2 regions of the Ureibacillus sp. FSL E2-3493 genome follow, and region 2 is predicted to be linked to the other one. Evidence: predicted binding sites of a transcription regulator. Region 2 holds the regulator's gene; the other holds the start of a gene.
The links. Region 2 encodes Rex, which represses fermentation and respiration genes when NADH is low (regulators of the CRP and FNR family bind a similar motif). Its sites were predicted from a motif close to TTGTGAAATATTTCACAA; they were not measured.
Positions count from the first base shown of each region.

Region 1 (17,047 bases), 100 kb from region 2:
ATCATAATAAGCGTACCGATAATAATTAAGAAAATAAGAACAACCCAAATCGGCATATATGGTAATAGTAAACAGAAAGGAAGGGGTCCTACTACCGAAAGAATGATCACGTTTTTTCTACCGATACGGTCAGAAAGTGACCCTCCAAAAAAAGTACCTAATACACCAAAAGCCATAAAAATAAAAATAAACACTTGTCCGGTTTTTAAATTTAAATCATAATGATCCATTAAGTAAAAGACATAAAAGTTCGTAATGTTCGTTGTGTAAAAAGAGCGAGCAAAAATAATGGTAAGTAATAAACCTAACGCAATCCCAACTTGTTTTTTAGTTAAAGGCGGTAATGAGGAAATTAATATTTTCTTTTTCTTTTGTTGTGATTTTTCTGCCTCTAATTGGCGTATATACCATCTAGATATTTGGAGAAGAAGGGCAATTCCAATGGTTGCTAAAAGCAGTACAATGGCTGCTCCATGCTGACCGTAAACATCTAAAATAAAAGCACTAATTAAAGGGGCAAGGGCTTGTCCGGAATTTCCGCCTACTTGATAAATCGACTGGGCCAGACCCCGTTTATTTCCAGCTGACATAAAGGATACCCGTGAGCCTTCGGGATGAAATACAGCTGAACCAAAACCTAAAAATAGGACGGAAATTAAAATAAGCCAGTAACTTTCTGCCAATACAAGGAGTAATAAGCCGACGAAGGCACTCATCATCCCAATAGGTAATGCAAAGGGCATTGGTTTTTTATCACTAACGAATCCTACTACAGGTTGTAAAGCAGAGGAGAACATATTTAAAACAAAGGAAATAATGCCCAACTCAGTAAAGGATAAACCTAAATCCCGTTCAAGTAATGGAAACATAGCTGGAACAACGGATTGCATCGTATCATTGATTAGATGGGCTACTCCAATTGCAATCATAACTGGATAGATTGGATTATTTAAAGCTGCTTTTGTATCACTCATTGTTTATTCACACCTTCATATTTGACTCGTATTTACAATTATACCCCTCTCATCTTATTTTCATATAGATATTTATAGTTTTGGAAAATATTATGCTATAATGGGCTTACTTAAAGGAATGGAGGGTTTTCAAAATGCAATCAGTTAGACTACGTTTCCAAAATTCGAACCGTTAATGCAATACGTTCAAACCTCAATGAATTTGTGGGGTAAATGGAATTGGTCTAACTTAAATCGAGTAACTTATTCAATTTTTCATATAAACGGAATCCTTAGAATAAGTATGAGCGACTGACATTTTGTTAATCAATAGCCATTTACTAAATTTGAAATTTCCACCTGTATTTTGGTTTCTGACTCGTATAGTAATTAACGTTTCTAAGCGATTTGAAAAAACAAAATCAATTAGAAAAGGATGTAATATCTAAATGAATCAAAAAGAACAGGTTACCAATGAAAAGTGGAAGAAAAACATTACGCTCTTTTTAGGGAGTCAAACGATATCGTTATTCGGTTCTTCCCTTGTACAATATGCCATCATGTGGTATATCACATTAACAACTCAGTCGGGAATTATGATGACGATTTCGATTATATGCGGATTTGTTCCTACTTTTTTCCTTGCACCTTTTGCAGGAGTGTGGGCAGATCGATTTAATCGTAAATATTTAATTATGATTGCGGATTCAATGATTGCCATTTCAACGTTAATTTTAGCCATCTTGTTTTTAAATGGTTATAATTCGATGTGGTTATTGTTTGTTATGTATGCAATACGAGCGATAGGCACAGGAATACAAACACCTGCTGTTGGCGCCATTTTGCCTCAAATCGTACCGGAAGAAAAACTGACAAAAGTAAACGGAGCAAATGGTAGTATACAAGCTTTTGTTATGTTGTTATCACCGATGATTAGTGCTGGACTATTGTCAGTGACTACATTAGAGATGATATTCTTTATCGATGTGATTACAGCTGCTATAGCAGTACTAACGTTACTATTCTTTTTGAAAATTCCCCTTCATGCAAAGGCAATGGAAACACAAAAAGTTGGGTATTTTAATGACTTTAAAGAAGGTTTAAACTACATTAATCAGCATGCATTTTTAAAGAAATTTTTTATGTTTTTTGCCTTTTTCTTTGTGTTAGCTGCACCTGCCTCATTTTTAACACCATTACAGGTAACGCGAACCTTTGGAGCGAATGAATGGCATTTATCTGCTATTGAGGTTGCCTTCTCTATTGGAATGATAGTGGGTGGGATTGTAATAGCTTCTTGGGGAGGATTTAAAAACAAAACCCATACGATGGCTTTATCCGCCTTTGTTTTTGGTCTTTGTACATTGCTATTAGGAATTGTTCCAGTATTTTGGATTTACTTAATATTTATGGGAATCATTGGATTGATAATGCCGTTGTTTAATACGCCGGCAACTGTCTTACTTCAAGAAAAGGTTGAACCGGATTTCTTAGGCAGAGTTTTTGGTGTATTAACGATGATCTCAACTTCTATGATGCCTTTGGGAATGTTAGTATTTGGACCGATTGCGGATATAATTGCGATTGAATGGCTTTTAATTGGTACAGGAATATTAATTTTCATATTAAGTTTCTTCTTATTAGGAAGCAAAGTTTTATTAGAAGCAGGAAAAAATTAAATGAATATACAAAAAAGAAGATTTCGTTTAATACGAAATCTTCTTTTTTGTTTAATTAATATGCTAAACCGTATAATGCTTTAATATGTGCTAAGTAACGAACGTGACTTGCTTCTTTCATTAATGAAGCAGGAAGACCTTTTAATGGAATATTGTTACCACCAACTGTTGCTACACCATCTTTGCGTCCAAGGCTAGCAAGAGTACCGGAGTTAACAGGATTAAATACTTCTAGTTTTTGACCTTCGATTGTTGCATATAAATTGTAACCAGCAGTTTCACCCATTTGCCATGCAATTTGTGCTGTAGGTGCGAATAGTGGACGACCACCATCTGCTGGTAAAGCAACAGAAGCATCACCTACAACAAATACTTCTGGATGAGAAGTAGATTGTAAGTATTCGTTAATGATCGCTTTACCACGGTCACATGCTAAACCTGATTCTTGAACTAGAGGAAGAGCAGCAACTCCACCTGTCCAAATGAATGTGTTTGCTTCGATAACCGTACCGTCTTTTAATGAAATTTTGTTACCTTCAACACCAGTAACAGGAAGGCCAGTTAAGAATTCAACACCACGAGCTGATAAGCTTTCAGTAGCGCGTTGGATTAAGTCATCCGGAAGTACTGGTAAGATTTTCGGACCTGCTTCAACTAGCTTAATGTTTAGATCTTTAAAGTCGATACCGTATTTTCTAGCAACTTTAGGGAAGTTATCAACGATTTCACCAACTAATTCAACACCAGTTAAACCGCCACCGCCGATCACGATAGTTGCATCTGCAGGATTTTTGGATTTAGCATAAGCAGCAATTTTACTTTCGATATGTTTGTTGATGCGATTAGCATCATCAACAGATTTTAATACCATGCTGTTTTCTTCTAATCCAGGAATTCCGAAGAAACCAGTTTGGCTACCAAGGGCAACAACTAGGTTGTCGTATGATAAGACAGAACCATCTGCTAAATAAACTTCTTTATTGGCAACTGAGAATGATTTCACTTCTTGGATAACTACGTTAACATCTTTATCTTTAAATAGTTTAGTTAATGGGAATGAAATTGCAGGTTCTGAAATTGTACCACCTGCAAGACGGTGTAATTCTGTAATCAATTGATGAGTTGGATATTTATTTACTACAGTAACTTTTGCTTCATCTTTATTTAAATATTTACGTAATGTTAGAGCAGTTAGTAATCCACCATAACCTGCACCTAAGATGACGATTTCTTTTGACATGATTAATCCTCCGTCCATACTATTGTTTAAAAGTGAACTATTCTTGAGATTTACGTTCTGCTTGGATTTCTAAAAAGGCATTGGCGAAACGGAAAAGTTTTTGAGCTTCTGGATCTTTCATTAATTTTAATAACCCAAATATACCGATGTTTTCGTTCGTTGCATCTGCACGATCTTTCGCTTCGATTGCCGTTGCAGCAAGAGTTTTAACCGAACCGATAACAGGCTCTGACATTTCTTTAATAGCATTTACAGTATCGCTCTTTAAGACTTCATCAGTTGCAACTAATTGAGCAAAGTCATAAGCTTTTGTTAATAGAGTAACAACCTCAGTTAACTTTGGTAATTGTTCAACTAAAGTCGTTAACGATTCTTGAACTTCAGGTTTTAATAATTGATCAAGTAAATCTTGTTTTCCTTGGCTTACTGCTTGTTGAGCTTGAGTCAATTCTTCTGACATATCCAATTCTCCTTTACATTTTGCATTTTATGCATTTTGTTAGTTAGAAAAAGTTTGAAAATCATTTCACATATAGTCACACATTAATAGAAATCCAACTATTATTTCCACGATGTGAAATTTGTATCATCGTATATCATGATAGTATAAATATGTTTTAAATCATAGTTCTTTCTAAAAAATGTAGTTGGAATGGAACAATTATGAATTTTTTTCTAAGAAAAGTAATTACTAAGAAGTATATTCAAAATGAAAATTTATTTATAAATATTAAATTGGTAAAATGGGTGTGAATAAGTCACTATGTGTGCTGTATAGTTTGCATTATACGACTTTTCCCATGGAATTTCTAATAAATATATATTATTTATGATTATTACATGATATAGTCCATAAAAAATTTAACATTCATTAGATGAATCATTTGGAACCGAAGACGATACTTTCCTATTAAAAGTTTTACTATAGTTGGTTGCTTCTATTAATGCCTTTTCTTCGGTAGGAATACGTATCGATAGCATAATAAAATTCAAAATCGTAAAACAAACAGCTGTAAAATAAGCTTGAAACATTAAGGGAAGAAGTAAAATTTCCGTACATACGACGAGATAATTTGGATGTCGAACAAATAAATAAGGTCCTTTTTTAACTACTTTGGCTGATGGAAGAATAATGATTTTCGTATTCCAAAAAGGTCCAAGGGAAATTAAACACCAAATTCTTAAAGCTTGGACTAGTAAAAAGACGATAAAAAGTAATAAAAACCACGGTGATATGGTACGTTCAAATAGGATGACTTCACCAATTAAACTAATAAAAAAACTAACGTGGAGGGCAATCATAAATGGATAATGGGAACCTCCCACTTCGTAGGCACCGGCCGATAACATTTTTTTCTCATTTCTTTTAGCAACCATCACTTCAATAATTCTTTGTAGAATGACAATCGAAACAAATAGTAAAAAGAACAAGTTAATCCCTCCATTGAAGTAATACTGCTTCTCCGCTAAAGCCAGGTCCAAGGGCAACTAATAAGCCAAAAGCATCTGATTTTGTTTCTTTTAGCATAAATTGTTCCAATACATAATGGACAGTAGGAGAAGACATATTTCCATTTTTCTGAAGAACTTCCCGAGAAATAGCAGTATGTTGTTCTGTCATGTTTAACGTTTGTTCATAAGCCTTTAATACTTTTTTTCCACCAGGATGAGCGACAAGATATTCTAGTTGTTCCTTTGACAACTGTTGTTCCTGTAAAAAGTCATCAATAAATGGTCCCAACCATTTACTTATAATAGAAGGAATATCTCTCGAGAAGATAACGTGTAACCCATCATTTTTTAAATCCCATCCCATCACATCCTCAGAATTAGGCATCCATTTTGAAGCCGTATTTAAAATATAGGGCACCATTTTATTCGTTTTTACGAACGCTTCATCACCACATACTAAAAGGCAAGCGACACCATCAGCGAAAAGGGATGCCCCAACTAAATTACTTTTTGAATAATCATTTTGTTGAAAGGTTAAACTACAAAGCTCAACACAAACGACGAGTACTTTTTCCTTTGGATGGGCTAAACAATAGTCATAAGCACGACTTAAACCGGATGCTCCACCGGCACAGCCTAATCCCCATATCGGTAATCGTTTTATGCGATCTGAAAAGTTTAGCTTATTCATTATTCTTGCATCAATACTAGGTGTGGAAATACCCGTACTGGATACAAAAATAATGGCATCAATATCGGGTGGCGTAAGGGGGTGTGTTAAAAATTGGGTGTTTTGAAGACAAGATTCAATGGCCTTTATACTATATTCAGTCGCTAACTGAATATATAAATCATTTCGCTCTTCAAAGGTGTGTTTTGTTCGGTGCCACTCTAATGGAACAGAGAAATGGCGTTGTTTTATCTCTCCATTTTCGAATACTTTCAATAACCGATCGAGTTGCGGTATTTTATCTCGAAAAAGTTCTTTAGTAAGTTGTTCTATATTGACTTGTTCTAATGTATAGGGTGGATTATATGTACTAACAGAAGCAATTTTTGGCATACTGAATCTCCTTTTTAATAATAGTCTTTCCATAGGAAAATCAAATATGCAAAATGAATGGGATATTCAACTTTATAAAAATTTCGTTTCATTCTATATTTGTGCAAAAAAATGGGTGCCAACAATGGATTGACACCCGTGTGCTCGTGGTTTTTTATTACTTCAAACGATTGATTTATTTTTGTTGTTTGATGAAATGGACAATAGCGTCTCGTAAAAATTCGGTTCCACCATCAACGACTTTATCGTAATAAGCTTTGAAACGTTCGTCCGCAACATACATTTCCGCTAATCCGATATGGGCTTCTTTAGAGTAAGAAGGCCATGTAAAGGTTAACCACTCTTTATGTTTTTTTGCGAGCTCATTTGCTAATGGCGAGGTTGGCTCATTTGTTGCGAAAGCTTTCGGAAGAAGTTCAAGAATTTCTTCTCCTAATCGAGTCATCGCATCATAATCTTCCTTTGACATATTTTTAAACTTGGCATTGGAATTTTCCACGACATCGTTACCATATTTTTGACGTATCTCATCACCATATTGTTGTTCATTTTCTGCAATTAATTGATCTTTGAACGCTTCAAACTTTTCATCATTTTGCATAATAATTTCTCCTTTCTCGTGAGCAATCGTTTTCTTAACGGTCTCGATTAATTTATCCAGGCGAGCACGTTTTTGTACAAGTTCCTTGTAATGGCGCTGTAATGCTTCTGTTTGATTGAAGTTTGGATTATTCATTATAGTAGTAATCGTTTCTAAATCGACATCTAATTCTCGAAAGAAAAGAATTTGTTGTAGACGATCTACTTCTTTTTGTCCGTAAATTCGGTAGCCTGAACTATTTACTCTTGCTGGTTTAAGCAAATTTATTTCATCGTAATAACGCAATGTTCGAGCACTAACATTCGCTAATTTTGCTAATTTACTAATGGTGTACTCCACTTTTATCCCCCCTGTTAACATCATCATAAAGGTTGACGTAACGAGAATGTCAACAAAAAATAATCTCTTTTTCAATAAGTGAAATAAAATACTAGCTACTTGACCTAATTGTCGATTACTATAAGATTCAAAGACCATACTGTGGATTAATAAATGAATAAAGCTTCGGAAGGTAAATCAAAATGGAAAATAAAAAACTACAAGTAAAGCAACCTAAATATCAAAAGATTGCTGCAGATATTGCATCTAAAATTGTAGAGAAAAAATATTTAGTTGGTGAAAAAATATATGCTAGATCTTCATTGGCAAGTCAATACGGAGTATCTGCTGAAACAGCTAGGCGAGCCATTGCTATTCTGCAAGATTTAGAAATTGTGGAAGCTACAAAGGGAAGTGGGGTTGTCATTAAATCATATGAGAAGGCAGCCCAATTCGCTCACCAATTTTTAGAAGTACAATCAATTTATCAAGTTCAATTGGAAATGCTTGAAAGTATTAAAAGACAAAAGGAAGAACTAAATGTGTTGCAAGAAACGACCGAATTACTTGTAAACCGTACAGAACGTTTTAAATCTGTAAATCCCTTTGTTCCTTTTCAAGTCGAAATTGAAGAAAGTTGCCCCTATATTTCCCAATCCATTGGGATGATTAACTTTTGGCAAAATACAACGGCTACTATTGTAGGTATACGGAGAGAGAATGATTTAATTATTTCACCAGGCCCATACGCTACTTTTCAACATCACGATATCATATATTTCATCGGAAATGATGAATGTCTAGAACGCGTTCAAAAATTTTTATATCCCAATTAATGTAAGCTGCAGATGCTAATGACTTAGCATTTGTAGCTTTTTTAATGAATTTTGCTATTTTCTTCTTAATAGTTTACGAGATTGTTAATTTGACACAAGTAACAACCTTTTGTTAACATTAAGTTGTCACTTTTGTTGTAATCTATTTGTAACATACAAAAATAGGAAAGGAGATTGGTATGGAGAAGATTAGAGTGGAGCACGTCACAAAAATTTTCGGTAAGCATGTAAGTAGTGCCTTAAAGCTTGTCGAAGAGAAAAAAAGTAAGACGGAAATTTTAGAAAAAACAGGAGCAACGATTGGAGTATATGATGCAAATTTCACTGTCAATGAAGGTGAAATATTTGTCATTATGGGCCTTTCTGGTAGTGGAAAATCTACGTTAGTAAGATTGCTAAATAACCTCATTGAGACTACAAGCGGCAGTATTTACATAGATGGTGAAGATATCTCCAAAATGAATAAACAACAGCTCAGAAAAATTCGACGTGAAAAAATGAGCATGGTGTTTCAAAACTTCGGTTTATTCCCTCAACGTACAGTTCTCGCCAATACAGAGTATGGATTAGAAGTGCGAGGCATTTCTAAAGAAGAGAGAAGATTGAAAGCAGAAAAGGCTTTAGATAACGCTGGATTATTACCATATAAGGATCAATATCCGAGTCAACTTTCAGGTGGTATGCAGCAACGGGTCGGTTTAGCAAGAGCATTAGCGAATGACCCTGATATTTTATTAATGGATGAAGCTTTTTCTGCTCTCGATCCACTTATACGTAAAGAAATGCAAGATGAATTATTAGATTTACAACAAAAAGTGAAGAAAACGATTATTTTCATTACCCATGATTTAAACGAAGCATTGCGAATTGGCGACCGCATTGCCCTCATGAAGGATGGTAAAATTATTCAAATTGGTACGGGAGAGGAAATATTAACGAATCCGGCTAATGATTATGTCAAAACATTCTTGGAAGATGTTGACCGTTCAAAAGTGTTAACAGTTGAAAATGCGATGATACGTCCAATTACAGTCAATATTGAACTAGATGGACCGAAAGTAGCGCTTCAACGTATGCGAGAAGAAGAGGTTAGTGTTTTACTAGCTATTGACAAAAAGAGAGAGTTTAAAGGTTATATTACTGCAGACGATGCGTTGGAAGCTGCAAAACGTGGTGAAAAAAGTGTTGTTAGTTTCTTGAAAACAGATATGCCTACAGTACCGAAGGATATGCTTATTCAAGATGTGTTAGGTCTTATTTCGGAATCACCGACTCCTATTGCAGTTGTCAATGAAAATAAATTAGTCGGTGTGTTAATTAGAGGCGTTGTCATTCAATCACTTGCTTCTGAAAATGAGGGGGTGACAAAGGATGAGTAAATTGCTAGATAGTATTCCTACATTACCTGTAGCAGAAACTGTTGAAAATATAATGGACTGGTTAACTGGAAGTTTTTCACCTCTCTTTGACTTTGTTCAAAATGGTGGTAAAACAGCAATGGAATTCATTACTAATATGCTTGTTGCAATTCCACCAGTTATATTTATTTTAATTATTGCGCTAATAGCGTTCTTTGCAACAAAAAGGAAATTTGGTTTAGCAGTATTCTCAATAGTCGGTTTGCTCTATATATACAACCAAGGCTTATGGGATGAGCTAATGAATACGATAACTCTTGTCATATTTGCAAGTATTATTGCCATCATCATTGGTATTCCATTTGGGATATTAATGTCTAAAAGTTCAATTGCAGAAGCCATTATTAAACCGGTACTAGATTTTATGCAAACAATGCCTGGTTTTGTTTATTTAATCCCTGCTGTAGCTTTCTTCGGTATTGGTGTTGTACCAGGGGTTTTTGCTTCAGTAATTTTTGCACTACCGCCTACAGTTCGTTTTACCAACCTAGGTATTAGACAAGTACCAAAGGAATTAGTAGAAGCTGCAGATTCTTATGGTAGTACAGGATGGCAAAAGTTAATAAAAGTAGAACTGCCACTAGCAAAATCTACAATTATGGCAGGTGTTAACCAAACCGTACTTCTATCATTATCGATGGTTGTTATTGCATCAATGATTGGTGCCCCTGGATTAGGACGGGAAGTTTTATCTGCTTTGCAACGTGCTCAAGTTGGAAATGGCTTTGTTGCAGGACTTAGTCTTGTTGTATTCGCCATTATTATTGACCGTTTAACGCAAAGCTTAAATAAAAAGAAATCATAGAGAGGGAGATTGGATGAACTTAAAAAAATTGAAAATAATGGGTTTAGCATTAGGTATGGGTGCATTGCTCGCTGCTTGTAGCGGTTCCGATGAAGGAGCAAAGGATTCAGAGAATGCGGCTACAAAAAACGAATCAAAAGAAATTAATTTGGCCTATGTTGAGTGGGATACAGAAATTGCTTCAACCCATGTAGTAGGAAAAGTGTTAGAAGACTTAGGTTATGATGTATCACTAACTCCACTTGATAATGCGATTATGTGGGAAGCTGTTGCAAACGGGGAAGCCGATGCGATGGTAGCAGGATGGTTACCGAATACCCATGGCGCACAATATGAACAATATAAAGATAGTTTAGTAGAATTAGGCGAAAATTTATCCGGTGCTAAAATTGGCTTAGTCGTTCCTTCTTATATGGATGTTGATTCGATCGAAGATTTAACAGATGAAGCAAACAAAACGATTACTGGTATTGAACCAGGTGCAGGGGTTATGGCCGCAACGGAACAAGCGTTAGAAGAGTATGAAAACTTAGCAGATTGGGAGCTACTGCCATCTTCTTCTGGTGCAATGACTGTAGCTTTAGGTCAAGCAATAGAGAATGAAGAAGACGTAATTGTTACAGGCTGGTCTCCACACTGGAAATTTTCATCATATGATTTGAAATATTTAGAAGACCCTAAAGGTGTATTTGGTGGCGAAGAAACAATTAACACATTTGCCCGTCAAGGGTTAGAAGAAGATATGCCTGAAGCTTATCAAGTATTGGATGCTTTCCATTGGACAACAGAAGATATTGAATCCGTAATGCTTGAAATTAATTCAGGGGTTGATCCAAAAGAAGCTGCTGCAAACTGGGTTGAAGAAAACGCAGACACAGTAGCTGAATGGACAAAAGGCGTAGAGTAATAGAGTAATAGAGTAACTTATACAAAGATACATGATTAGTTTCCGATAAAAAATCTATATTCATTGCGTATGATAAGAAAATGACTGTCATTGCAAAAAAATAAAAGGAGTTATCTAAACATTAGATAACTCCTTAAATTATAAGGAGTTAGAAAAATTGAAGAAATTAAACTTATTGAATATAACCCTTGGTATATTTGTTACTCTGCTATTGACTGGCTGTGGCAGTGATTCAGCGACAGACACAAAAAATAATGGAGAGGTACAAGGAAGTAGTTCGAATCTAGGCGAACAGTTAAACTATAAAATTACAGGAATAGAACCTGGAGCCGGAACGACAGAGCTTGCTCGAAACACTTTAGAGGAATATGAAAACTTGGATGGGTGGGAACTTTTAGAAAGCTCCACTGCAGGTATGTTATCCTCATTGGATAAAGCCATAAAAAATGAAGAACCAATTATTGTAACAGGTTGGACTCCCCATTGGATGTTTGCTAATTATGATTTGAAATATTTAGAAGATCCAAAAGGTACATTTGGCGGAATTGAAAATATCAATACAATTGTAAGAAAAGGTTTCAAAAAGGAGATGCCAGATGCTTATAAAATAGTCGATCGATTTTATTGGGAACCAAAAGATATGGAAGAAGTCATGTTTGCTGCTCAAGATATTTCATTTGAAGAAGCAGCAAAAAATTGGGTTGAAAAAAATCAAGATCAGGTTGCTGAATGGACGGAAGGAACAGAGAAAGTAGACGGTAAAGAGATTGAATTAGTATCAACACCATGGGATACTGAACGTGCCTCGGGTAACGTGTTAAAAACAGTATTGGAACAGCAAGGGTATAAGGTAACATTAACACCTGTCGACCCGGTTATTATGTTCCAAGCGATTGCGACGGGGGAAGGCGATGTATCGGTTGCTCCTTGGTTACCGGCAACTCATGCTTCTTTTTATGAACAATATAAGGAAGATATCGTGGATCTAGGTGAAAACTTAACAGGTGCAAAGATTGGTATGGTTGTACCTAAATATATGCATATTGATTCAATCGAAGATTTACAGCCTAAAGAATAATTAATCAACTAACAATAATGAGATAAAAAATGTACTTTCCGATTTCGGAAAGTACATTTTTTTATACAATCCACCATGTGAATAAAGTTAATAAAATGGAAGTAAAGAGCAGGGTGAGAAATGGTTTTAATGCATTTTTCTTTATTTTTCTTAAATCAACGGACATCCCTAAGGCGGCCATTGCCACCGTTAAAAGAAAGGAAGCAATAGCGGCAATGTTTTCTTGAAAGGATATTGTCATCCAACCTTTTTGTAACCCGATGGTACTGATAATAGAAACAAGAATGAAACCGAATAGAAAGTATGGGAAGGATGCTTTCTTTTTAGCGTTTTTCCTTTTCATTGAAACAATGAAGACAATAATCAACGTTATAGGAAAAAGAAGTAACACACGACTTAACTTACTTAAAATTGCTGGTGTTAACGATTCATCTCCGTAGGATGAACCAGCAAGTAGTGCATGGGCAATTTCATGGAGACTAAATCCGACCCACTGGCCATATATATCAGGGGGCATATTGGTTAACGTTGCTATAACAGGTGCAAACAAAGCAAATATCGTTCCTACACAAGCAATCATTCCAATAGCTAGTGCTGTATCCTCTTCATCCGAATCAAGGATGGAAGATACTGCGCCGATTGCAGCAGCTCCACATATCCCAGTGCCAGATCCTAGTAAAAGTAAAAGTTTATGATCGACTCCAAAGGCTTTACCGATAGTAAAAGTCATAAAGAGAGCAAAAATAATGACAATCGTTGCGCGGAAAAGTAGAGGAAATCCTTCATCGACAATCATTTGAATATTTAGTCGTACTCCATATAAAATAATCGCTAAACGTAAAATCATTTTGGAAGAGAATTGAATACCGCTTCGAAGGGTTTCGGGATATTGAAATACATTACGATAAATAATAGCTAGTAAAAGGGCAATTGCCACTGGCCCTATAAAAGAAAAAATGGGGATTAAACTTATGCTATAAGCTAAAAAAGTAATAAAAACCATCAATAAAATGCCTAAATAAAATCCAGTCGTTGTATATTTGGTCATACAATAATGCCTCACTTTCAACTACAATGGTAATATGGATGGAGTATAAACAAAAATTAATTATATTGATGAAATATATAAGTGATTGCTTATGATAGGGGAATTTATGAATCAAAAAATAACGGTATTTTTAAAAATTGTTGAGCTTGGCAGTTTTTCAAAGGCTGCAGAATCTTTATATATGACCCAACCGGCTGTCAGTCAATTTATTAAGAGTTTAGAAAAGGATTTAGGGGTTATTTTGTTTGATCGGTCGTCTAAGTCGTTACATTTAACCGCAGCAGGGCTAGTAGCCTTTCAGTATTGTTTGGAAATGAAGAAACTATCCGATAATATGACTCAATCTTTAAACGAATTAATGAATGTAGTTAAAGGTCCACTCATGATAGGAGCTAGTTATTCCTACGGAGAATATATTCTTCCTTCTAAATTAGCGGAATTTATAAAACGGTATCCGTTAGTAAAACCGAGTGTCCAAATAAAAAATACATCGGAAATCGCCCAGGAAATGATAAATAAAAAAATTGATATTGGAATTATAGAGGGGATCATTGAACCATCTCGTATTGTATGTGAAAAACTTACAACGGATAGAATGGTTGTTGTCTCAAATGAACCGAATACAGAGATTGGCCATGAAACAACTTGGATAGCACGGGAAAATGGTTCAGGTACCCGTTCTGCAACAGAACGTTTTTTTGAGAAACATCATTTGGAACCGAACAAAGTGTTGGAATTTGGTAGCACCCAATTAATAAAAGGCGCAGTAGAAGAAGGGGTAGGAGTAACGTTATTATCGAAATGGACTGTACAGCAAGAAGTGGCAAATAAAAAGTTATTTATCGTGGATGAAGAAAAATTTTTTTACGAACGGGATTTTTATATGATTTATTTAAAAACACCTTTTCAATCAAAAACGACCGAAATGTTTTTAAAATTTATACGAGAAACATCAAAAAAAGGTGATGAATTAGTTTAAATTCATCACCTGAACTTATTTATTAATGTGATCATAACCAACTACAGTCCATATACCAGTAGGATCTTGTCGAACTAGTCTTTTTAAATAAACGTATTTAATTAATGTTTGTGTATCGTTGACTTCAACAATGGCTGAATCCATTGTGCTGTGTAAAAGCTTAAGACTTTCTTTTGGAATCGGATAATCTCCCTCTATACCTTCAGGGGATATTTTTAAACTAACAAAAACTTGTGTCGTAGCTATAGGATCTAAGCGCCAAGGAGAATGTCCCTCATCTACACTTTTTTGAGTATTTTTTTCTTCCGTTAAATCATAGGGTACCTCTACTTGTGGGTTGATATCATATTCTTTCGCTTGAACAGGAAAGATAATATTATTGTATATATCGACACTTTCTAGTTCAATGATGAGCTGATTAGATTCAAGATATGCAGGAATAGCATTTCCCTCTATAATGTCCACAGTTAAAACCTCCGTCTTTATTAGGAATGTTAAGACATTACCGTTATTATTTACAGTAAGTTCTTTTTTATGAATGACCTTCTTACAAAAGACTGTTGTTGCTTCTCATAGTATCAATCGAATCCGCATTTTATGGAGTAGTCATTATGATATAAAACAAACATCCCGATATATAGTTGAAGGTTATATGGAATTAAAGTGAATTATCCTTTTCAAGTATTGTGCCAATATATTAGGAAATAATACATTATTAGATTCATGTATTTTTTTATTCTTTTATAAAACGTGATTTGATAACAGTTAAAGATGGTTTTTGTATTCGTTTAATCAACCATTCGCCTTTTATAAAGGAAGAAGGTAAATAACCATGTGATGATTGCCCAAATAAGTATCGTCATAATGGGAATTAGAACATCAAAAGACGTATAACTTCCTTCTATTGACGCTGCTAATAATATGATTTGAGTACTCGGTAACCATTCTGCCACCTGTAATGCAGGAATTTTTTCAGCTAATACCGTTACAAAAGGACCGAAGGAAAACAATAATATAATTGGTAAAATCACAACGGAAGCTTCTAAAATTGTTTTTGTAAAAAGTGCACCTAGTGTTCCTAAGCCAGTATAAAAAACAATCGAAAGGAATAACGCAATTCCTAAAATAAGCCAATTTCCAGGTTATATCCGACTAGAAAAATCGAAAGTAAGACCGTAAGAGCTGAAATGGACAATACGAGTAAACTTTTTCCTAATAATATATCCAACAATGTAGCCGGTGATAACATTAAACTACGAAGAGTATTTCGTTCTTTTTCTTCTGCGATTAAACAACATTGTACAAAGGCAGTAACGGAAGAAAAGGTTAAATTAATGGGCAAAAAGTATGCCTGTAAATTATTTACACCTGTTTTGTTGTAAATAAAAGCCATAATTAGAGGTAAAAGAACCATTATTGAAACGGCATAATTCCGTGAAAACTCTTTATAATCTTTAATGAAAATTGCTTGAATACGAGAAAAATTCATATTAAATCACTCCCAGTCACTTGTAAGAATATGTCCCCAAAAGTCGGTTCGTTCGTATAAATACGAGAGATCAATCCACTTCTCATCCAATCGTATACTTTTTTTGCTTCATCCTTACAATTTTCAATACAATGGACACTACCATCTACTAACTCTACGGTAATCGTGTCATTACCAAACTGTTTTTTTAATTGCTGGGGTGAACCAATCGCTCGGATTTTCCCTTTGTGTAAAAAAGCAATTCGATCACATAAAGTTTCTGCTTCACTCATATCATGGGTTGTTAGAAAAATCGTCGTACCCATTTCGTTAAGTTTCCTCAATCCGTTATAAATATGTTGTGTATTTACGGGATCAAGGGCAGAAGTAGGTTCATCTAAAAATAACAATTCAGGTTTATGCATAATCGAACGAGCTAACGTAACCCGTTGAATCATACCTTTCGATAATTGGCTTACCTTTTTCTTTCTCTCATCGTATAAATTGACAAATTCTAATGACTCTTTCACGGAACTAATTGGTAAGTTATACAACTTACTATAAAGTTGTAAATTTTCCTCCACTGATAACCTTAAATATAGTCCACTATTATCTGTTAAAATACCAAAACGTGCTCTATTGGAACTTTTTTGCATTTCTTTAGCATCTTTTCCAAATACAATTGCTTGCCCTTTTGTTTTTGTTAATTGGGCGGTTAAAATTTTGATAGTAGTAGTTTTACCTGATCCGCTAGGTCCTAAAAATCCGAATATTTCTCCTTTTTTAATACTAAACGATACATCGCGTAATGCAGCTTCTTGGTGAAAATGTTTTTGTAAATGTTGAACATCAATTACGTACGTCATTCTCGTTCCTCCTATTAGGTTGAATTAACCTAACAATAAATAGAAACAACGAATATTGCAGTATATTTCCGGTGAAAGGAGTTATTTTTTGATAAAAGGTGTCAAAATTTCTATAAATGGGCGATGAAAATTTCCCAGGAAATTGGTCAAATCCCTATAATACGTTTTAATTCGACTAATTTATTTTTAGACAATGGGACAATGTTTTCTTCGGAAGTATGAAGAGATAAACTGTAACTATTACGTGTCCAGGTAATGATTTCTCTAACCTTTTGCAAGTTTACAATATAGGAACGATGGCAACGGAAAAAGCCGAAAGGTGTTAATTTCTGTTCT
Region 1 covers NZ_JBBOPK010000001.1:3,314,930-3,331,976, reverse strand. The annotation lists gene MHH69_RS17105 (MFS transporter) at 1-974, opposite strand, end outside; gene MHH69_RS17100 (MFS transporter) at 1,403-2,632, shown strand; gene MHH69_RS17095 (NAD(P)/FAD-dependent oxidoreductase) at 2,688-3,872, opposite strand; gene MHH69_RS17090 (DUF1641 domain-containing protein) at 3,910-4,332, opposite strand; gene MHH69_RS17085 (isoprenylcysteine carboxyl methyltransferase family protein) at 4,734-5,249, opposite strand; gene MHH69_RS17080 (type III polyketide synthase) at 5,305-6,387, opposite strand; gene MHH69_RS17075 (MerR family transcriptional regulator) at 6,563-7,327, opposite strand; gene MHH69_RS17070 (TrkA C-terminal domain-containing protein) at 7,510-8,142, shown strand; gene MHH69_RS17065 (quaternary amine ABC transporter ATP-binding protein) at 8,322-9,521, shown strand; gene MHH69_RS17060 (ABC transporter permease) at 9,514-10,365, shown strand; gene MHH69_RS17055 (glycine betaine ABC transporter substrate-binding protein) at 10,379-11,272, shown strand; gene MHH69_RS17050 (glycine betaine ABC transporter substrate-binding protein) at 11,430-12,350, shown strand; gene MHH69_RS17045 (YeiH family protein) at 12,412-13,398, opposite strand; gene MHH69_RS17040 (LysR family transcriptional regulator) at 13,505-14,377, shown strand; gene MHH69_RS17035 (hypothetical protein) at 14,393-14,842, opposite strand; gene MHH69_RS17030 (hypothetical protein) at 15,166-15,408, opposite strand; gene MHH69_RS17025 (hypothetical protein) at 15,498-15,866, opposite strand; gene MHH69_RS17020 (ABC transporter ATP-binding protein) at 15,863-16,711, opposite strand; gene MHH69_RS17015 (LytTR family transcriptional regulator DNA-binding domain-containing protein) at 16,858-17,047, opposite strand, start outside.
Region 1: MHH69_RS17090 (DUF1641 domain-containing protein) is a predicted target of Rex. The motif match lies at 4,387-4,404, and genes of this name have one in related genera.

Region 2 (17,047 bases):
ACGAATGTGAAAGATTTTGTTGTTTGTAGTTATTAAAATGTATGTACTGAAAAGGGAAAATACATGGCTAAAACTAGCATAAAAACAGGTTGGTGCGTGGAAGGGTTATCAATTACGTCCGCAGACTCATGGTGCTGTTCGGTATGTGATGAGCGAATATCAACGGACGATCAAACAACTAAAGGTGGTTGGTTTGATTATGATAATAGCGGGAAATTAGGATTCATCCATGTTGACTGCTATCAAAGAGAATGTTGAATAAGAATTTACTAAGGCGATGTTCTGCTGTGTTTAGGTACAGCTAGAAGATTTGCCTTTAATTTATGGGAACACCTCAATCAAAATGTTTAAGATAAATATGGGCGGTGGATAAGATGATTACTGCGAAAAGCTACTTTAGCGGGGCGGGTGGCATAGATCTAGCGATGACTATGGCTGGTATTGAGATTGTAGAATCTTTTGAAATTGACCGAAAAGCTTGTGCAACGCTAAGAAAAAACTTTACTCATAAAGTTAGTGAAGTTGATATAACTAAAATAACTGTATTAGATCAACAAGATGCTGATATTTATATTGGTACATTTCCATGTACTAAATATAGTAATATCGCTGATATTCATGGTACACGAACTGGTGATGATTTATTTCTTCACTTTTTTAGACATATTGCTTTAGCTCAACCTGAAGCATATGTAATAGAAAATGTTCCTGGTATGAAAAAATTTCAAGTTGTTATGGAATGTATGACAAGACTTCCTAACTACTATGTACGGGTTGAATGTCCAGTAAATGCTAATATGTGGCTACCTCAAGAGAGAAAAAGATTAATAGTAATTGGAACAAAAAAACCTTTTGATAACTTAGAATACCCTGAGTGTAATCCGATAAAAATGCGTGACATTATTGATGTGGGTACTGAAGTATACACTCCTAATTATGTTAAAAAACGTTTAGAAGGTAATTATCGGGATAAGCCAATTATAACAGATTTGGATGGGATAGCTCCTACATGTGTAGCACACTATGCCAAAGATCGTTCTACTCGATTAATTAATGATGGAAAATCAATTAGACCTTATTCACGTATTGAATATGCTAGGCTTCAAGGTTTTCCAGATTGGTTTGAATTTGAAGGGACAGACAATGATGCATATAGACAAATAGGAAATGCCGTACCTGTTCATATGGGTTATTGGATAGGAAAACAGTTAAAAAAATATTTTATGAGGTAGTTGAATTCAGAGTCGCTGCTTTTAATTACTTGATTAATGTTTGGAAACTATTAATATATCAAAAAGGAGAAATACTATGAATAAAAAGGAAATGAAACAAATACAAATTGTTGATGTGATTGCTAATAAGTTAAGTGGTGGGTCAGATATTACCGGTGAATGCATAAGTAATGTTGATGTAGATTTTATAATTGACACACCTCAAGAAATAGTCATTTTCGATAAGATTTATAGAATTGATCGAATAAAATTATTATCAAGTTACGACGAACTAGTATTTCGATTAGCATCCAAAACAATAATATTTGAAGAGCTAGAAGTAAGTAAGATATTTGTTCATAAAATTTATAATTTATTAAACGACTTACAGAGTAAAGGTAACTTATTGAGTGGTTGGGATTTTAGAGATGAAGTGTTAGAAATATTAAGTGATAATAATAGATTGTCTTCAATTAATTATCGTGAAGAAAGTGGAGAAGTGTTTGGAACATTATTTGTTTGGGGAACAGATGAAAATGGATTCTGGAATCAACGTTATAAATGTTTTCAATCAGAAATTGAAAACTACTTATCAAAAATAAGTAATTATGAAGACTATGATTTTGAATTTAAGTATATATTATATTAATAAATTAAATCACATATCCAATTGGATATGTGATTTTTTAATTGAGGTGGACTCCCTTAAACCGGATCCACCTTTCTTTTTATTTTAGGAATTAGTTGCTGCAATAACCCAGATTGAAATGTTAACAGAAATGATAATTAGAAGAAGTGTGTAAATTAGATACTTATCTTCTTTTTTCTTCTCTGTATTAAAGAATAAAGTTTTGATTAGAATCAACACAAATGCAATACCGCCAAGTATTTTTGCTATTAAGAAAACAGACACCTTTTTTCTCTCCTTTAATTTCTAATTATTAACATTGTGAACCTGTCCAGATTGGTTTATCAAAAGACCATCTTATTAAAATTCCACATCCGTTTGCATTAGCAACTGTCAACGCACCCGCGCCTATACCAATTAAGCCAGCAGCAATGCCGACAGCAAGCCCCACTGGAGGTGCTATAAACGCAGTTATTGCAGCAGCAATTGTAGTAATCCCTGCTCCAATTGTCAGATAACCTATAAGTTTATTAGCATTACAACTATCGAAGTACGTATCATAACCATACCAACGATCTACATACTTATTTGATCCGTCACAAGCAGCGATACTAAAGATACCTTCTGATGCTTTATTAATCTTTTCTATATCACTTTTTGTTGCGTTTATGAGTTCCTTTGAAACTCCCTTTTCCTCCGCTTCTATTTCATCGAATTGAATTTGATTTCCAACGAAAGTTAATAAGGGTGTAATTTCCAGAGCATCTTTGGTAATTTTATTATAGTCTTTAATTTTTTCTTTTGCTTCTTTTATTTTATCGGTTGAAATACCATTTTCAATTGCTTTCTGCTGATCTAAAAAAAGAAATTCTCCATCCACTCCAACAGCTCCGACGAATTTTTCATCTAATTGGACAGCTTTTACCAATGCTGTTGAGTATTCATAATTAACCTTCTTGCTTTCTGCAAAAACACTTCCAACCATACTAAATAATAAGACTACTGTTAAAATAGAGGTAAATAATTTTTTCATTGATATCTTCCTTTCTTTAGCGAATTTAATTAAAGAATGAGGTGTCTTACTTAGCGGTATATTAAGTAGGGTCTAGGAGGTTACGAGGCTTCGTAAATGGAATATATTCCCTTTACAAAATCAACCATATCAAAAATTGGAAATTGGTTCAATGCTATATAAAAATACACTCTTTTTTATCTACAAATTCGACATAAAAGAGGCTGGGACAAAACCCACCTCTGAAATGAAAAGCCGGTGAAATTTTACGATAAGTAAAATTTCACCGGCTTTGATTATTTTAAATAAAAAATAAGGACCACTTCTGATAAAATTAAGTCACCACAACAAAATTATACAGAAAGAAGGATCCTTATGTTTAAAGATTATAACATGAATCAACTCGTTTTGCCTTTAGATTTAGAAGTAAAATTACAAAATAATGATATTGCTTTCCATATCCATCATCTAGTTGAAAGTATCCCTCATGAAGCGTTCGAACCATTTCTACGAAATGAGGGGTGTCCTGCCTATCATCCACGTATGATGCTTAAAATTATCTTATGTGCCTATACACAATCTATCTTCTCAGGACGGAAAATTGAAGCCCTATTAAAAGACAGTATCCGAATGATGTGGCTAGCCCAAGGATATGAACCAAGCTACCGTACAATCAACCGATTCCGTATTCAACCAGAAGTGAAAGATTTAATTCGTCAATGTTTCGTTCAATTCCGTTGCCAATTGATTGAAGAAAAGCTTATTGATCAAGAAGCGATTTTTATCGATGGTACAAAAATTGAAGCAAATGCGAATAAATTTACGTTTGTTTGGAAGAAAACCATTGAAAAATATCACCAAAATTTAATTGAAAAGTCAAACCAGCTATACAATGAGCTACTAGAGAGTGAAATCATACCTGAAATTCAACGTGAAAGCGATAAACAGTTATCATTGGAAGAACTCGCTCAATTAGTTCAAAAAGTGGACGATGTCGTAACTGAATATGATAAACAAATTGAAACATCATCAGATGTTCTAGAACGAAAAGCCTTAAGAAATAAACGTAAATACCCGAAACAATTACGCAAGCAGTTGATTGATTTTGTCCTACGTAAACAAAAATACGAAAGAGACTTTGAAATCTTTGGTACACGCAATAGCTATTCTAAGACAGATTCAGATGCGACGTTTATGCGAATGAAAGATGATTATATGCAAAACGGACAATTAAAAGCTGGATATAATGTACAAATCGCAACGGAAGGTCAATATACGCTTGCTTATAGTATATATACAAATCCAACAGATACACGTACGTTAATTCCATTTCTAGATGAGATTGAGCAGCATTATTTTGAGTTACCAAAACACATTGTTGCAGATGCAGGTTACGGTAGTGAACAAAACTTTCATGATATCCTTTCGAATAGAAAACGAGAAGCACTTATTACGTATAGTATGTATTTGAAAGAACAAAAGAAAAAGTATAAACAAAACATATTTAATCCCGATAACTGGACGTATGATGAAGAAACCGATACATATACATGTCCTAATCAAAAACGTCTTGAATTTCAATATTATTCTGTCCGTAATGACCACACAGGCTTCCAACGGAAGCTCAAAATTTACGAGTGTGAAGACTGTTCGGGATGCCCATTCCGTTCATCGTGTACCAAAGCTAAAGAAGGCAACAATCGAAAATTAATGGTAAATGAAAAATGGGAACAGCAAAAAGAATATGTAAGAGCAAAGCTTTCAGAAGAGAAAACAAGTGCCATTTATCGAAGACGCAAAATCGATGTGGAACCAGTTTTTGGATTCTTGAAGGCTAATTTGCGTTTCACTCGATTTTCTGTACGAGGAAAATCGAAGGTAGAAAACGAAATGGGCCTCGCATTAATGGCTGTGAATTTAAGAAAATTCACGGCCATTAACTAAAGAAAAAAAGAATTTACATACAAAAATAGAGAAAGGTGAATTTGAGTTTCCTCAAATTCACCTTTCTCACTATTTGAAGCTAGTTATGTCCCAGCCTCTTTTTTTATATCCAAAAAGCCCCCAACAAACAAAAGCCGAAGGCTTTAATCGGCGCGTTTAAGAATGATCAAAAATGCAGAAGGAAAAACTCGAGAAGCGGGAGGACCGAGGAAAACAAGGAATCAAGGAGGCCCGAAGCGCAGTGTACTTGGTACATGAGCATCGGACTGACGCAGATGACGCAGTTTTCCGACGTGTCATCGCGCTTCACAGAAAGCGTCGATGGTAGTTGAGGGGTGCCCCTGTGAGAGTAGGACGTTGCTAGGCAAATAGAGACCACTGAGATTCAGTGGTCTTTTTTAATACCCAAAAAAGCTCCCAACATACAAAAGCAGGAGAGTCGTATTAAAAAAGAAGCCGATTTAAAATCGACTTCTTTATAGATATATTAAAGAACTCTAGTAGCTTTAACGATACGTTCTTTCCAGTAGCCGGAAGTTATATTTCCATAGGATACACCGCTTGATGTCGCAGCACTAATCATTTGGCCGTTACCAACATAAATTCCAACGTGGTTAATTGCACCATTAAAATCTGTATCAAAGAAAACTAAATCCCCAGGTTGTACAGAAGAAATAGCTACACTTTTTCCAACTGTTGCTTGAGCACTAGATGTTCTTGGTAAAGTAATGTTTCCTGCATCTTTGAAAACTCGATAAGTGAATGAAGAACAGTCAAAAGCATCCGTTCGATTCACACTAGCTCCATATAAATAGGAAGCCCCAAGGAATTTTTTAGCATAAGTCACGATTTCATTACCACTGACAGAAGCTGTGATATCCTCTTTAACCGTATTGGAAGTAGATGAAGATGAACTTGCTAAATTAATTTTTTGACCAACATAAATATAAGATGGATTACTGATTTGTGGATTATAACTTAATAGTTTACTAAGACTAATTCCTTGATTTGCAGCAATTTTAGAAAGGGAATCCCCTTGCTTCACTATATAAGTAGAATTAGTGCTTGTTGTAGTACTAGAATTAATAGTAGAAGCTACTCCTTTACTTTCATTAACTACAAGTTTCTGTCCAATGGAAATGAATGATGCATTTTTAATAGACGGGTTCCATTTTAGTAAATCGTTAACAGTCACCTCATAAGCTGCAGCAATTTTAGAAAGAGAATCTCCCTTTTGTACAATGTAAGTTGTTGAACTAGTTGTTGTGTTTGATTTTGAGTTTGAAGTTTCATCAGATAATTTAAGAATTTGACCAGGGAAAATTAGACTAGAACTTAAATTGTTTAATGATTTAAGTTCGTTTACGGTAATAGAATTTTCTAGAGCGATTTCAGATAAAGTATCTCCACTCTTTACAGTATGGGTTGTAGCTGCAAAAACAGAATTCCCTCCAATAAGTGATCCAATTAGTACGGTAGATAAAACTAATGATTTTTTCATAAAAAATTCCTCCTATTTTTTGAGGAAGAGTTTTGCCTAAGATAGATGGAGTACTTGTTCCACTTAAGGATCTAAACGATTAAAGCTGAATAATTGAACTACCATGATCGTAATCTTCCAAATCATTAAAAAAAGTTATGAAACATGTTACATAAGTTGATTTTGGATATTTAATTCTATTTAGTAACTAGTTTTTTTGTTTCATAGTGAATGGCAAACTTTCTATTCCGATTATGTATAAGGTGAGTTACATTTCCTTATATACGTTTCAATTAGCTCTTAAAAGTTATATGGCCTCGATTTTCTATTTGACTGAAGAAAGCCCCGCTTCTAAGGACGTATTGAGAGTATTTGTCTCTTTGGTGGAATTACGTACCCTATTTACCTTAAACATACAGACTTCCTCAAGACTATAGACTGTTCTTCTTATCAAATGGTTCCCATTCAAAGTTGATTTTGGCAAGAAGTGAAGATTTTACTGTTCGTTTAATAAGCATTTTTCTTTCAATAAACATTTCAATATTAGGTTTAAAAGACTGTTCATAAAATTTTTTGTCTATAACAAATTATTCAACTTTAAAGTAAAGTCACATGTTGGCAGGGTCACATAAATATAGTAGTAGTGATGTCATTTTCGAGGTGATTTTATGAATAAAAAACGTTATAGAAGAAATTTATTAGCCCTTTTATTTATCCTAATTACGGCGATTGCTGTATTATTTGCTAAATGGTATTTTGAAGTAAATCAATATCATGATATAGAAGATGAAAATTCTTATAGTTGGCAAAGGTATATGAATGAAGATGAGTTTACACAATTAGAAGATGGAATGTCTTATTCGGATGTTGTAAGAGTAGCAAAGGGTAGAGGTGAAAAAATATCCGAAGACGTGTATATTTGGGATGATGAACTATTACTAACTCAATCTTATGAAATTCACTTTCAGGATGGAAAGTTAGAGCAGAAAAAAATTATTCAAAAACGTGGTTATTCATCTCGATAAAAAGAAATAAAGCACATCTTAAATAGAACCGTTTTCTCAATAATAAATAGATTGGATAGAAAGATGTGCTTTATTTTGTAATTAGAAGGTATACACTTTGAACATTTAACGCTGTTTAGGTAAACTTATGGTAATGTGATTGTGAGAGGATACGTTAAAAATGATTGTAGAAAAAGAAGTTATCTCCTTAGAGGAAACTCAAAAATTAGCTCATCAACTAGCAGAATTATTGGAACCACAAGATACGATAACCCTTGAAGGGGATTTAGGTGCTGGTAAAACAACTTTTACGCAAGCCCTTGCAAAAGGATTAGGAATTTCAAGGACGGTAAATAGCCCGACTTTTACAATAATGAAGCAGTATGAAGGAAGGCTTCCCTTTAACCATCTAGATGTTTATCGTCTTGCGGATAGTAACGAAGATCTTGGATGGGATGAAATTTTCTATGGTGATGCGGTAACAGTAGTAGAGTGGGCCCATTTAATAGAAGAGTATTTACCTGATGAAAGACTTGCTATTGAAATTTATCGCATCGATGACAATAAACGAAAATTTGTACTAAAACCAATCGGAAAGCGTTACGAACGGTTATGTAAGGAGTTATTTAAATGATTTGGTTAGGAATAGAAACATCAAATTCACCGCTTTCTATAGCAATAGTAAAAGATGGACAAGTATTAGTTGAAATCGTCGAAAATGTAAAGTTAACCCATTCGGTGACGGCTATGCCAGCGATACAGGAACTATTCAGTAAAGCGAAACTAAAACCCGCTGATATCGATGCAATTGCAGTTTCAGAAGGACCGGGTTCCTATACAGGCATTCGTATCGGCGTAACAATTGCCAAAACCCTTGCTTGGACGTTAAAAAAGCCATTAGTAGGGGTATCAAGTTTAAAAACGTTAGCAGCAAACGGTGAATTGTTTAATGGTATCATTTGTTCATTATTTGATGCGAGAAGACAAAATGTCTATGCAGGTGTTTATCAGGGATGGGAATTGGAAACGGTAATGGAAGAACGTCACGTATCAATTGATGATTTATTAAGCCAATTACATTCATTAAACAAACTTGTATTATTCATTGGAGCAGACGTAGAGATTTTTAAAGATAAAATGATAGAAAAATTAGGTGAGCATGCAATATTTGCACCATCGACCATCGCATTACCCCGTGCCTCCAAGTTAATAGCGATAGCTGAAACAAAGCCATTACCAAGTATAGAGGAAGTTCATCATTTTGTTCCTCAGTATCATCGATTGGCGCAAGCTGAAGCGAATTGGATTCAGGATCAAAAAAAGGGGCAATAATAAATGATACTTTATCGGAGAATGACCCCAGAGGATGTAGAAGCGGTACATGGGATTGAGCTTGCTTCCTTTCCTACTCCGTGGACGCTAGATTCATTTCATTATGAAATGAGAGAAAATCAATTTGCTTATTATATTGTCGCGGAAAACGAACATGGCAATATTGTCGGCTTTTGCGGTATGTGGCTTGTTATTGATTCTGCTCAAATTACAAATGTTGCAGTTATTGATGCTGCGAGAGGACAAGGAATTGGAGAAGGATTAATGAGAGAGGCAATGCGAATTGCGAAGGAACACGGTGTAGATGTTATGAGCTTAGAAGTACGGGTTTCAAATAACGTGGCACAAAACCTTTATCGAAAGCTTGGGTTCCAAGATGGTGGAATACGAAAAGGTTATTATACAGATAATCAAGAGGATGCTCTTGTAATGTGGGTGAATTTAAATGAGTGATCGAATTATTTTAGCAATAGAGACGAGTTGCGATGAAACGGCTGCTGCCATTATTCGAAATGGTCATGAAATTATTTCAAACGTAGTTAGTTCTCAAATAGAAAGTCAGAAACGTTTTGGCGGTGTTGTTCCAGAAATCGCTTCTCGTCATCATGTAGAACAAATAACAATTGTAATTGAAGAAACATTGGAAAAAGCGAACATGCGACCATCGGATTTAACGGCTATAGCAGTAACAGAAGGACCAGGATTGGTAGGGGCTTTATTAATCGGAATTAATGCGGCAAAGGCATTTGCTTTCGCTCATAATCTACCGATTATTCCAGTGCATCATATTGCAGGTCATATTTATGCGAATGCATTAGTGCAACCGATGCAGTTCCCTTTACTAGCCCTTGTCGTATCTGGGGGACATACAGAATTAGTATTTATGAAAGAGCATGGAAGTTTTGAAGTGATAGGGGAAACTCGAGATGATGCAGCTGGTGAAGCCTACGATAAAGTAGCGCGGGTATTAAATATGCCTTATCCAGGAGGTCCCCATATTGACCGACTTGCCCATGAAGCAAATGAAGGAGTAGAGTTCCCACGAGCTTGGCTAGACGATACATATGACTTTAGCTTTAGTGGTTTAAAATCGGCCGTTATTAACTATAAGCATAATATGGATCAGCGTGGAGAAGAAATTATCCCTGAACAAGTCGCAAAAGGTTTCCAAGATAGTGTTGTAGAAGTTCTAACTGCAAAAACGGTTCGTGCGGCAAAGGAATTTAACGTTAAACAAGTCATTGCTGCTGGTGGTGTATCAGCCAATAAAGGCTTAAGAACAAGTTTAGAACAAGCCTTTGAAAAAGAACAGATTCCGTTTACAGTACCACCATTAAAATTTTGTACGGACAATGCAGCAATGATTGGAGCTGCTGCAACCTATATGTATGATGCGGGAGTTCGTGGAGATTTATCCATGAATGGTATTCCCGGTAAAGAATTAAAGAGTTGGATATAATAATGAAGTCACAAATGTTGTGGAGTTATCAACATTTGTGACTTTTTAATATTGCCGAAAAATATACGGAATAGAGTTACGGTGTCGTAAACCGCTATTTTTTGTGTAATTTCCTTTCACTTATTGATTTTTTCATTTTTTGTATAATTTTTCTGAAATCTTATCCACAGGCGAACAATATTATGATGAAATTGTCAAGGCGAACATTCGTACTTATGCACAAACTGGGGATAACTTGTGTATAACTTGTGGTAAACCTATATATAGTATGGATTTTTTCACAAAAGAATGTGGATATTTTTTTATAAAACTGTGGATAATGTGGAAAAGTGTGTTGATATGTTGATATTACTAATCCTTTCATGTGAATAAATTTGTGGAAATTTTTTATCGAAATTTGTCTATTGACCAAGATATATGTAAATTATTTATGAATAATAAAAATACCATGTGCATAAGCACATGGTATAGTTTATGAAATAATGTTTTCTAGCTCTTCATTAAGCTCAAGCCACTGTACTTCCAATTCATCGTGTTGTTGTTTTACTGAATCTAACTCCGATTGATATTTCAAAACTTGTTCGTGATCTTTAAAAATTTCCGGGTCACATAGTTTTTCTTCAATAGTGTTAATTTGTTCATCTAAAGTAGCCATCTTCTTTTCAATGTCTTCCACTGTCCGTCGAATTTGACGCTCCCGTTTTTTTGCTTCTTTATCAATTTGGGAAGTAGAGGATTTGGATTGGGAAGGGGATTCAACCCCTTTGGCAGCTGCAACTTGAGCTTTCATTTCAGCTAATTCTTGTAGTTCCTGCTTTTTCTCCAGATAATAATCGTAATCACCTAAATATTCAAAGGAACCGGTTCCAGATAATTCAACGACCTTCGATGCGATTCGGTTAATAAAATAACGATCATGGGAAACGAAAAGTAATGTTCCTGGATAATCGATTAAGGCGTTTTCCAACACTTCTTTACTATCTAAATCTAAATGGTTTGTCGGTTCGTCTAGAACGAGTAAATTAGCCTTTTGCATCATGAGCTTAGCTAGAGCAAGTCGGGCTTTTTCACCTCCGGAAAGGGAATTTACCGTTTTTGTTACATCATCACCACTAAATAAAAATCTTCCTAATATCGTACGGATATCTTTTTCATTCATAAGTGGCCATTCATCCCAAAGCTCCTGAAGAACAGTCTTATTGCTCTTTAATTTTGCTTGTTCCTGGTCATAGTAACCAATTTGAACGTTTGCACCATATCGAATATCTCCGGAAAGAATCGGTAAATCCTTTACGATTGTTTTTAGTAAAGTGGATTTTCCAACTCCATTTGGACCGACAAGGGCGATGCGATCTTCCCGGAAAATTCGCATATGAATATTTTTCGAAATCGTTTTTCCATCATAGCCAATCATTAAATCATCAATGGAAAGTACATCATTTCCGCTTTGGCGTTCAATTGTAAAACCGAAATTAGCAGAACGTTCATCACCATCCGGAGCATCCATCCATTCGGTACGTTCCAGCACTTTTCTTCGGCTTTGGGCCATTTTCGTTGTAGAAGCGCGGGCGATATTTTTTTGAATAAATGCTTCTAATTTTGCCTTTTCATCCTGTTGTCGCTCGTACAATTTCATATCACGTTCATAGTTTTTTGCTTTTTCAGCTAGATAAGCACTATAGTTTCCAACATATTTTGTTACATGGGTTCTTGATACTTCATAAACAATGGAGACAACTTGGTCTAAAAAGTAACGGTCATGGGATACGATTAAAATCGCTCCTTCATACCCCTTTAAGTAATTTTCTAACCAGCTTAAAGTTTCAATATCAAGATGGTTTGTCGGCTCGTCCAAAATTAATAAATCAGGTTTACTTAAAAGAAGCTTTGCTAACGCTAAGCGGGTTCTCTGTCCACCTGATAGGGAGGAGATAGGTTTATCATAATCTTCGGGATAAAATTGCATGCCATGTAAAACAGAACGGGTATCCGCTTCATATTGATAACCACCCGCTTCTTTGAAATCATGCTGAAGTTGGTCGTACTCTGCCATAACGCGGGCATACACTTCCTCATTGCCATAAACAGCTGGGTCAGCCATTCTTTGTTCAAGGGAACGTAAATGTTTTTCTTGGTTACGAAAAGAGTCGAAAATCGTCATCATTTCATCCCAAATGGATAGTTTCGATTCGAGCCCAGTATGTTGCTCCAAATAACCGATTTTCACATCCTTTGGAATAATAATCTCACCGGAATCATAGGACATTTGCCCAGCGATGATTTTGAGTAATGTCGATTTTCCTGCTCCGTTACGCCCGACTAAAGCTACCCGATCTCTATGTTGAATTTCTAATTTAACGCCGCTTAATATTTCATCTGTCACAAAAGATTTATATAATTGATTTACTTGTAAGACGATCATTTTTACACCTCAGTTCTATCTTAAGTGTAATTGATGAAGAATTCCTTCGCAATGTGGATGCTTTACTTATTTGTACATGTTTAGTAATATGAAATCGATTTCGATTTCGTAATCATTATAAGGGATGAAATTTTGACACTCGAGGAAATGAAAAGTTCCCCGAGAAAAGATTGGGGGATAATGGGTGAAGCAAGAAATGAAAATTCCACAAGCAACGACAAAAAGACTTCCTCTTTATTATCGTTTTTTACAAAACTTTGCCAATGAAGGGAAAAGAAGAATCTCATCACAGGAATTAAGTGAAGCAATGAAAATTGATTCAGCTACGATTCGTCGTGATTTTTCTTATTTTGGAGCGCTTGGGAAAAAAGGATACGGATATGATGTTCTCTATTTACTAGAGTTCTTTAGACAGACCCTTGATCAAGATGAAGGGGCGAACGTTGCCTTAATAGGTGTGGGGAACCTAGGAAATGCCTTTTTAAAATACAATTTTCAAAAAAACCACAATACAAGAATTGTCGTTGCGTTTGATACAAAAGCACCTTATGAGGGAACAGAAGTAAATGGGATTCCCCTTTACCATCCAGATCGTTTAGAAGAAATGTACCATGAATATAACGCAGAATTAGCTATTTTAACGGTATCTTCCCGCTCAGCACAAATGATGGCTGATCGATTAGCTGCTATTGATGCAAAAGGGATTTTAAACTTTACACCTGTCCGTTTAAATGTACCGGATAGTATGAAGTTAATGAATATCGATTTGTCAGTCGAACTAGAGGCATTAATTTACTTAATCCGCAATAGTGACTGACACAAAGTGTTTACATTATGTATTAGCAAATTGCGACAAGATGCGTTAAAATGTACATATATTAGAGGAGGTGGCTACAGTGGTTGTGCATTTAAATGCAATTTCACCATTTGCCGTTGTTATTATTTGTATTGTAGCCCTATTAATTTTTGGACCGAAAAAATTACCTGAATTAGGTAGAGCGGTAGGGACAACCCTTCGCGAGTTCAAAAAGGGAGCAAAAGGGTTAGTAGAAGATGACGAAGATATGAATAAAAAGAACGTTAATGTCATCGAGCAACAAAATGTAGATAAAGAAAACAAGTAAGTTAAGGATGTCTTTTAATATGAATCCAAAAGAACTCACTGTTATTGAACATATAGAGGAATTGAGGAAGCGACTTTTTATTTGCGCAGTTTTCTTTGTTCTAGCTTTAATTGTCAGCTTTTATTTTGCAAAGCCCATCATTCGTTTTATACAGATTAGTGAAGAAGCACAGGAATTAACTTTAAATGCTTTTAAAGTAGGGGATCCCCTTACAGTTTATTTAGAAGTAACGTTTATTGTAGCAATTATCATTACATCGCCAGTTATTCTTTATCAACTTTGGGCTTTTATTACACCAGGGTTGCATGAGATGGAACGAAAAGCGACATTAAAATATATTCCCTATGCATTTTTACTGTTCATCGGAGGACTAGCTTTTGGGTATTTTATTTTATTCCCAAATGTTTTGCACTTTATGATGACTTTATCGAATGACCTTGAAATTCAACAAACGATAGGTATTAACGAATATTTCTCCTTTTTATTTAAACTGGTTGTACCTTTTGGTTTAATATTCGAACTACCAGTTGTCATGTTATTTTTAGCAAGATTAGGGATATTAAATCCACAACTTATGGTTAAATTCCGTAAGTATTCGTATTTTGTTTTATTTGTCATTGCGGTATTAGTAGCCCCGCCAGATATAATTTCTTATATAATGATTTCTATTCCGCTTTTCGTTTTATATGAAGTGAGTATTGTCATTGCCCGAATTGGCTATAAGAAATATCAAGTAGCTGAGGAAAAACGGATACAGGAAGAAAAAGAGGCTGCTCAAAAAATGCAAGTAGAACAATTGTTAGCAGAACAACGACGTCAAATTGAAGAAATGTCAAATCATCAATAATAAAAGCCTATTTTCGAAAGACAAGAACTTTAAAATGTACCCTATAAGATAGACACTTAAAAAAAAGTCTCTCTTATGGGGTATTTTTTTATTTATAATGAAAAAAACAATTAGATGGAGCAGAACTTATGTCGAAGAAATTATTTACTACTTATGAACAAAAATTACTTAAGAAAAATCCTTATGTAAAGTCAGTGAGTGAAAAAGGAATTACATATACAGATGAATTTAAAGCACTAGCCATTAAAGAATATGAAGCTGGAAAAGGTCCAAAGAGAATCTTTGAAGATGCAGGGTTTGATATGGAGGCGGTTGGAATGGAGCGTGTACACTCATCGTTAAAAAGATGGAAAATAGCTTATCAAACGAACGGTGCATCTGGGCTCGAAGATTCTCGTAAATATCATTCGGGACGTCCACTGGAACGTGAATTAAGTTTAGAAGAGAAATACGCTAGATTGGAAGCCCAGAACGCTCTTCTAAAAGCAGAAAATGAACTGCTAAAAAAGATCGATTTAGCAGAAAGGATGTTGAGAAAGAAGAAGTAAAACTCACGGCTGAACAAAAATTTCAGCTGATTTACACAGTCATTAAAAAATATAAATTAAAGCGAATGGTACAACATCTGTGCGTACTAGCTGGGGTTTCACGTTCAGGATATTATCGTTATTTTTCAGAAGAAGCAGCGAACAGAAGACAAGCACGTCATCAAGAGGATGAAAAGGTAAAAGAAGTTATATTAAAAGCATTTCACTTCCGTGGTCGTTCTAAAGGTGCTCGCCAAATTAAAATGACGTTAGAAGACCAATTTAAAATTACATATAACTTAAAGCGAATCCGACGAATTATGAAGAAGTTTCAAATCATTTGTCCTATTCGAAAGGCGAATCCTTATCGACGAATGGCGAAAGCGACGAAAGAACACAGAACATTACCGAACCTTTTAAACCGCCAATTTAAGCAAGGAATCGCTGGAAAAGTATTACTAACAGACATTACATATTTGAGTTACGGAAAAGGAAAACGCGCCTATCTATCAACGATTAAGGACGCCGAAACGAATGAGATTTTAGCTTATGAAGTATCTAATAAATTAACGCTAGATATTGCCCTTAATACCTTAAAGAAATTGAAAAAGAATCGGGTAAAACTATCTGAAGGTGCATTCATCCATTCCGATCAGGGCTTCCACTATACGAACCCTCAATTCCAAAAGCTTGTGAAGAAAATGGGATTAGGTTAGTCCATGTCTCGTCGTGGAAACTGTTGGGATAATGCGCCACAAGAATCTTTCTTCGGTCATTTAAAAGATGAAACAAATATTAAATCATGCGAATTATTAGAGGATGTAAAACGAGAAATAAAGAGTTATATGATCTATTACAACAATTATCGTGGTCAATGGAATTTAAAAAAGATGACGCCTGCACAATACAGACATCATCTATTTCAAGTTGCCTAGCTTTTTTTAAAATGTCCTTTACAAAGGGTACACATTACTTTTGAAAATAGGCTTTTAATTTTATTTTGGAATTTGATCCATGAATTGTTGAAGTTTATCCGCATTTAATTGAACTAACGTAACAAAGCCGTTTAACATCATATGGGCAATAATTGATGTAAGTAGACGTCTCGTTTTATAGTAAAGGAAGGCGAAAATGAAACCGCTAATGGTATATAAAATAATATGCGTAAAATCTAAATGAATGGCCGCAAAAATAATCGAACTAACGATACCAGCTACCCAGAAATTTTGGGTTTGAATTAATGAACCAAAGACTACTCGACGAAATACTAATTCTTCTAATATTGGGCCAAATAACACCGTCGCAAGTATCATAACTGGCGCAATTTCTGTAACAAGCATAATCGTTTCGGTATTTTCACTGCCGTAATCAATGCCAAGGGCCAATTCAATCGTTGCACCAATCGTTTGACCAAGATAAACAAGGAAAAACCCGATAATTCCCCATCCGATGGAAACAGGAATCGATGCTTTTTCTCCTTTAAATACGTTCCAGAAGTTCTTATTTTTACTTATTAAGAATATACAAACTAAGAATGCAATTGCAGCAGTTACTGTAGACCACCAACCAGCTAAGGCAACGCCAGATTGTTGTTCATTTTCCACAAAAAATTGAAGGAAGAATCCCTTAATAGGTGGAATTAATAATAGAAACCCAGATAATTGAAACAATATGTAGGTTAATAAAACGAAAAAGGCTGTTTTTTGGGTTTGGATTTTTGTAGAAGTACTCAATAGTTTATATCCCTCTTTCTAAATCTCTTGTTTAAAACATATAATATAAAGTTAAACTAACAGGCGGGTTGCTCATTTAAGAAAGTACAACCTCTATATCCTATTGTAGAGGAATATGGAAAGAAAACAAAATTTTTTAACGCTTCATACTTGCAAACTTAAAAATAATTCATTATTATAATAATTGTGTTAGCACTCGTAAGAAGAGAGTGCTAATAAGATATACAAACTAAAATTTGTAGGAGGTTGTTTCACTTGTTAAGACCATTAGGTGATCGTATCATTATCGAACTAGTTGAGGTGGAAGAAAAAACAGCATCAGGA
Region 2 covers NZ_JBBOPK010000001.1:3,214,722-3,231,768, reverse strand. The annotation lists gene MHH69_RS16570 (hypothetical protein) at 64-258, shown strand; gene MHH69_RS16565 (DNA cytosine methyltransferase) at 375-1,232, shown strand; gene MHH69_RS16560 (hypothetical protein) at 1,309-1,860, shown strand; gene MHH69_RS16555 (hypothetical protein) at 1,945-2,124, opposite strand; gene MHH69_RS16550 (hypothetical protein) at 2,153-2,872, opposite strand; gene MHH69_RS16545 (IS1182 family transposase) at 3,227-4,795, shown strand; gene MHH69_RS16540 (C40 family peptidase) at 5,283-6,296, opposite strand; gene MHH69_RS16535 (hypothetical protein) at 6,944-7,300, shown strand; gene tsaE (tRNA (adenosine(37)-N6)-threonylcarbamoyltransferase complex ATPase subunit type 1 TsaE) at 7,461-7,913, shown strand; gene tsaB (tRNA (adenosine(37)-N6)-threonylcarbamoyltransferase complex dimerization subunit type 1 TsaB) at 7,910-8,611, shown strand; gene rimI (ribosomal protein S18-alanine N-acetyltransferase) at 8,615-9,064, shown strand; gene tsaD (tRNA (adenosine(37)-N6)-threonylcarbamoyltransferase complex transferase subunit TsaD) at 9,057-10,070, shown strand; gene MHH69_RS16510 (ABC-F family ATP-binding cassette domain-containing protein) at 10,543-12,492, opposite strand; gene MHH69_RS16505 (redox-sensing transcriptional repressor Rex) at 12,677-13,309, shown strand; gene MHH69_RS16500 (twin-arginine translocase TatA/TatE family subunit) at 13,389-13,616, shown strand; gene tatC (twin-arginine translocase subunit TatC) at 13,636-14,463, shown strand; partial or broken gene MHH69_RS16490 (IS3 family transposase) at 14,592-15,925, shown strand; gene MHH69_RS16485 (CPBP family intramembrane glutamic endopeptidase) at 15,986-16,723, opposite strand; gene groES (co-chaperone GroES) at 16,979-17,047, shown strand, end outside.